Zobellia nedashkovskayae: one gene and its partner. The protein of the gene in region 1 interacts with the protein of each later gene in a pairwise test. Links are inferred from orthologs where the notes say so. Each region holds a gene or a part of one and is shown on either strand. Other genes may lie near its edges.

Region 1 (3,217 bases):
ATAACTACATAAAGCTTTTGGCCTTAATCGTTGTAATAACGGGGCTTTACGCATTTTCTAACCAAAGAAGTGCGGATAGAAGCGTAAAGGGAATTGCGATTGAATTTGTAGAAAATCAACATTTATTTATCACCGAAGGAGCGGTTAATAAATTGTTAATACAAAAATTCGGTAGCCTGGAAAACATGCCTAAAGAAAAATTAGCTTTGAATACCATCGAGAAGGCCATTGAGGCCAACAAAATGGTAAAAAGTGCCCAAGTTTTTCTTACAGTAAGCGGTGAATTAGCGTCGAAAATCATTCAGCGTACACCAATCGGACGTGTAGAAGGGGATTCAAAATTTTATCTTGACGAGGATGGAAAGCAAATGCCATTGTCAAATAGCTACTCAGCACGTGTACCCATGATCACAGGTCGCACAACAGATGAAGGCTTAGCAGATGTCTATAAAATTTTGAATTATATCAATACGGACGAGTTTCTTAAGAAGAACATCATTGGGTTGCATATCGTAAATGAAGAGAAGTATCAACTTCGTTTTCGAACCGAAGAGTTTGTTGTCAATTTGGGAGATGTAGAAAGGTTGAAAGAAAAGTTTAGCAATTTCAAGGCATTTTACGCCAAGGCAAATAAAGACAAAACTCTGCAGAACTATGATGTTGTTAATTTAGAGTTTGACAATCAAGTAGTATGCACCAAAAATTAAGTTATGGAAGTAGGTAATTATTCGGTAGGATTAGACATTGGAACAACCAAAATCGTAGCTATAATCGGTAAGAAAAACGAGTATGGTAAGATTGAGGTTTTGGGTATTGGTAAATCTAAAAGTTTAGGTGTACACCGTGGTGTTGTAAATAACATTACACAAACTATCCAATCCATACAACAGGCAGTAGAAGAAGCTGAAGTTAATTCAGGTTTGAAAATTGGATCTGTTGTTGTGGGTATTGCCGGGCAACATATAAGAAGTCTGCACCATAGCGATTATATCACTAGGGCAGATTCTGAAGAGGTTATCAATGAAGAGGATTTGGATAAGCTTTGTAACCAGGTTTATAAGTTGGTAATGCTTCCAGGTGAAGAAATCATTCACGTACTTCCACAAGAATATAAAGTGGACGGACAGGCAGAGATTAAAGAACCGATAGGTATGTACGGTGGCCGTCTTGAAGCCAATTTTCATGTGGTAGTAGGTCAGGTTTCCTCTATCAAAAATGTGGGGAGATGTATCAAAAGTGCCGGCCTGGATTTAGGTAATATTACATTGGAGCCTTTAGCTTCTTCTGATGCCGTTTTGAGCAAAGAAGAAAAAGAAGCAGGTGTAGCATTAATCGATATAGGAGGTGGTACAACGGATTTGGCCATTTTTAAAGATGGTATCATACGTCATACGGCCGTAATCCCTTTTGGTGGTGGTGTAATTACCGAAGACATCAAAGAAGGATGCTCTATCATCGAAAAGCAAGCAGAACTTTTAAAGGTAAGGTTCGGTTCCGCTTGGCCAGGTGAAAACAAGGATAATGAAATAGTTTCAATACCCGGTTTAAGAGGTAGGGAGCCAAAAGAGATTACCCTTAAAAACCTATCTAAAATAATTCATGCACGTGTTGTTGAAATCGTAGAGCAAGTTTATGCAGAGATCAAGAATTACGGCCATGATGAACAAAAAAAGAAACTAATTGCAGGTATAGTTCTTACAGGTGGTGGAAGCCAGTTGAAGCATTTAAAGCAATTAGTGGAATACATTACGGGTATGGATACACGTATTGGGTACCCTAATGAACATTTGGCAGGCGATTCAGATGCCGAAATCGCCAGTCCGCTATATGCTACCGCTGTTGGTCTTTTGATGAATGCAGTAGAGAGTGAGAAAAAAAGTAAAGCTGAAGTTAAAGAAGAGCTTGTAGACGATGGAGAACTTGTTATGGCAGGCCATGAAGAAGAAGAACATCAGCAATTAAATTCGGCAAAAGTTCAACAAGAACGCAAATCGGTATTTGACAAATGGTCTGAAAAGTTGAAAGACTTTTTAGATAACGCCGAGTAAAAAACGACACACACATTAACCAGTAATAAAACACACTATGAGCAACAACACGGAATTTGATGGGATATCTTTCGATCTTCCAAAGAATCAAAGCAATGTAATTAAAGTAATTGGCGTAGGAGGCGGTGGTAGTAACGCAATTAACCACATGTTTCAGTCAGGCATCAATGGCGTAGATTTTGTAATCTGTAATACAGATTCGCAAGCCTTGAACAATAGTTCTGTGCCTACAAAAATACAATTGGGTGTTTCATTAACAGAAGGTTTGGGTGCTGGTGCCAACCCTGAGGTAGGTGAACAGGCTGCTTTGGAAAGTATGGAGGAGATCAAAGAGATGTTGGCCACTACTACCAAGATGATTTTTATTACCGCTGGTATGGGTGGTGGTACCGGTACCGGTGCTGCTCCTGTTATTGCAAGACAAGCAAAAGAATTGGACGTGCTTACCGTGGGCATCGTTACCATGCCTTTTGAGTTTGAAGGTAAAATGCGTTGCGAACAAGCACGTATAGGTATTGAAAAATTGCGTGCCAATGTAGATTCATTGATTGTTATAAACAATAACAAGCTTCGTGAAGTATACGGTAACCTAGGCTTTAAAGCAGGTTTCTCTAAAGCAGATGAAGTATTATCTACTGCAGCTAGAGGTATAGCAGAAGTAATTACACATCACTATACTCAGAATATTGACCTTAGAGATGCCAAGACTGTACTTTCTAATAGCGGTACTGCTATTATGGGGTCTGCTCAGGCAACTGGTTCGGCAAGAGCTCATGAAGCCATTACAAAGGCTTTGGATTCTCCGTTGTTGAACGATAACAAAATTAGTGGTGCCAAAAACGTATTGTTACTTATCGTTTCTGGTTCACAAGAAATCACCATCGATGAGATTGGTGAGATCAACGACTATATTCAGGTTGAAGCAGGTCATGGTGCCAACATCATTATGGGTGTAGGTGAGGATGAAGATTTAGGCGAGTCTATAGCAGTAACTATTATTGCTACGGGTTTTGATGTAGATCAACAGGATGAGATTGTAAATACCGAAACAAAAAAAATTATCCACACGTTAGAAGATGAGCAACGAGCTCAGCATGATTTAACGGCTAGAAAGAATATCGTTCATCAATTACCTATCGAAAAAGTAAAGGAAGTAGCACCGGTAATTA
Region 2 (3,237 bases), 430 kb from region 1 along the record:
TTTCCTCTATGGAAGATTACTCAGACTTTTTAAATGTTATCTCAGAAGGAAATGGTAGCACTAGCCTAGAAGACCGCAAACGTTTTGCTGCAAAATCGTTCAATGTTTCGTCTCACTACGATACGGCTATTTTCAATTATTTCAATAAAAATCATGACATCGCTGCTTTAAAGATAAGCGAGACCAACGGAAAAGTTTTACGTTATGGGGAAAACCCACATCAAAAAGGATTTTTCTTTGGTGATTTTGACGCCATGTTCGACAAATTACATGGCAAAGAGCTTTCATACAACAACCTATTAGATGTTGATGCAGCGGTAAATTTAATGCTCGAATTCAAAAATGACGAACCCACTTTCGCTATTTTAAAACATAATAATGCTTGCGGATTGGCACAACGCAGCACATTGCACCAAGCCTATGTAGATGCATTGGCGGGAGATCCTGTTTCCGCTTTCGGAGGAGTTCTAATCAGCAACAAAAAAATTGACAAAGCAACTGCAGAAGAAATTCATACGTTATTTTGTGAAGTAGTTATTGCACCTAGTTATTCAAGTGATGCCCTAGAAATTTTAAAAGGCAAAAAAAATAGAATTATTTTAATTCAAAATGAAGTCGAAATGCCAGAGATGACGGTTAGAACCTGTCTAAATGGAATATTGCTTCAAGAGAAAGACCACAGAACGGATACTTTAGAGGGTTTACAGTACGTAACTGACACCAGACCGTCAGAACAAGATCTTGAAGATTTAATTTTCGCTTCAAAACTATGTAAGCATACAAAATCTAACACTATCGTTATTGCAAAAAACAAGCAATTATGTGCTAGTGGAACAGGCCAGACCTCTCGTGTAGACGCCCTGAACCAAGCAATTCACAAAGCAAAATCATTTAATTTTGATCTTAAAGGAGCCGTAATGGCGAGCGATGCGTTCTTTCCTTTCCCAGATTGTGTAGAGATAGCCAATAAAAGTGGTATTTCTAGCGTTATACAGCCGGGCGGGTCCATTAAGGACCAATTAAGTATCGATTATTGTAATGAAAATAGCGTATCTATGGTTATGACAGGCACACGTCATTTCAAGCATTAATTTCATTACTTTTGTCGATGAAATACACCCCTTATCAAGCTAGTAACATAACCAAACAGATTACAAATGGGATTTTTTGATTTCTTGACTGAGGAAATCGCCATCGATTTAGGTACGGCGAACACCCTAATCATACACAATGACAAGGTAGTTGTAGATAGTCCATCTATCGTAGCCCGAGATCGTATTTCTGGCAAAATCATCGCCGTTGGTAAAGAAGCCAACATGATGCAGGGTAAAACTCACGAAAATATTAAGACTATCCGTCCCTTAAAAGATGGGGTTATTGCAGATTTTGATGCATCTGAGAAGATGATTAATATGTTCATAAAGAACATTCCTGCTTTAAAGAAAAAATGGTTTCCACCTGCATTGCGCATGGTTATATGTATTCCTTCTGGTATTACAGAAGTAGAAATGCGTGCGGTAAAAGAATCCGCAGAACGTGTAAATGGTAAAGAAGTTTACTTAATTCACGAGCCAATGGCCGCAGCTATAGGTATTGGTCTAGACATCATGCAACCCAAAGGAAACATGATTGTTGACATAGGAGGTGGTACTACAGAAATTGCCGTAATAGCTTTAGGTGGTATTGTTTGCGATAAATCTGTTAAGATTGCAGGTGATGTTTTCACTAACGACATTATTTACTACATGCGTACTCAGCACAACCTATATGTAGGTGAAGCTACCGCAGAAAGCATAAAAATAGAAATAGGTTCTGCCACAGAAGATTTACAGACTCCACCAGATGAAAAATCTGTGCAAGGTCGTGATCTATTGACTGGTAAGCCTAAGCAAGTTCAGATTTCATATCGTGAAATTGCTAAAGCATTGGATAAATCTATACTTCGTGTAGAAGATGCCGTTATGGAGACACTTTCACAGACACCTCCAGAACTAGCTGCCGATATTTATAACACCGGTATTTACTTAGCCGGTGGTGGCTCTATGCTACGTGGACTTGACAGAAGGTTATCACAAAAAACAGACCTACCTGTATACATTGCCGAAGACCCGCTACGAGCAGTAGTTAGAGGTACAGGCATAGCACTTAAAAACTTAGAGCGCTACAAGAGTATCCTTATCAAATAAAACCTAAAGATTTCGGGGCGATTTCAAAAGGTTTTAAACTTTATTTCCATTCGGAATTGCTTCGCAGGTTTCACCAAATCTAATAGTGAATGCAGCAGATCATCAATTTTATCATACGATATAAGAATTTCCTTCTTTATGTCTTTTTGATGATTGTTTCCTTGGGCTTTACGATTCAATCGCATTCGTATCACCAGTCGCGTTTTTTCAATTCTTCCAATTGGATAACAGGTAATATTTTAGAAACCTCCAATGAAGTTTCAACATATTTTGGACTCGATACAGAGAATCAAAAACTTATGCAAGAGAATAAAAACTTGCGCAAGTTACTATTCAACAGAAAAGAATTGGACACCATAGTCTTAGACTCAGTTCAACTAACCTACACTATTACAACTGGTAAAGTCATTAAAAATAGTTTTGCAGATCCACGCAACTACATTACTATAGACCAAGGGAGTAGAGATAGCGTTGCACCGGATATGGGTGTTATTACCAGTAAGGGTATTTTAGGAATTATAGAAAATACTTCCAAAAATTTTGCCACCGTACAGTCTATTTTAAACGAGAAATCCAACATTAACGCCAAGATAAAAAACACCGATCATTTTGGTTCCTTGGTATGGGACACAAAAAGGTATAACGTAGTTCAATTGGTAGATATACCCAGGCTAGTACCACTTACGATTGGTGACACCATTGTAACCGGAGGCATGAGCAGTATTTTTCCCGAAAACATTCCTATTGGCACTATTAGAAAATTTGATCTCAACACCTCTCAAAGTTTTTACACTATAGATGTGGCACTTTTTAATGATATGACCAATATTAAGAACGTCTATATAATAGACAATTCTTATCGCGAAGAAATTTTAAAACTAGAAAAACTAACGGAGACAAATGGTCAGTAATTATTACTTCTTAAATGTCATTCGTTTTATACTATTGGTACTAGTACAGGTACTGGTGTTCAATAAGTTGAATTTTTTCGGCTTCATCAACCCAATGGTTTATATTTTGTTTCTTTATTGGTACCCTATAAAGGAGAATA

What was found.
Region 2: the proteins of ftsA (region 1) and IWB64_RS08515 interact in binary tests that used the Escherichia coli proteins (3 or more experiments, as listed by UniProt). The link is inferred for Zobellia nedashkovskayae from one-to-one orthologs.

Annotation. Positions count from the first base shown.
Region 1 is NZ_JADDXR010000002.1:2,451,106-2,454,322, forward strand. The notes cover bases 1-2,879. They hold ftsA (cell division protein FtsA), read left to right. Parts: upstream 1-710; coding sequence 711-2,048; downstream 2,049-2,879. Other genes in these bases: IWB64_RS10255 (cell division protein FtsQ/DivIB), read left to right, coding at 1-707; ftsZ (cell division protein FtsZ), read left to right, coding at 2,086-2,879. Outside these bases: more of ftsZ, read left to right, coding at 2,880-3,217. UniProt on the Escherichia coli protein: Essential cell division protein that assists in the assembly of the Z ring. May serve as the principal membrane anchor for the Z ring.
Region 2 is NZ_JADDXR010000002.1:2,020,690-2,023,926, reverse strand. What follows is about bases 273-3,171. They hold IWB64_RS08515 (rod shape-determining protein), read left to right. Parts: upstream 273-1,157; coding sequence 1,158-2,186; downstream 2,187-3,171. Other genes in these bases: mreC (rod shape-determining protein MreC), read left to right, coding at 2,276-3,097; purH (bifunctional phosphoribosylaminoimidazolecarboxamide formyltransferase/IMP cyclohydrolase), read left to right, coding at 273-1,091. In the rest of the region: more of purH, read left to right, coding at 1-272. UniProt on the Escherichia coli protein: Forms membrane-associated dynamic filaments that are essential for cell shape determination. Acts by regulating cell wall synthesis and cell elongation, and thus cell shape.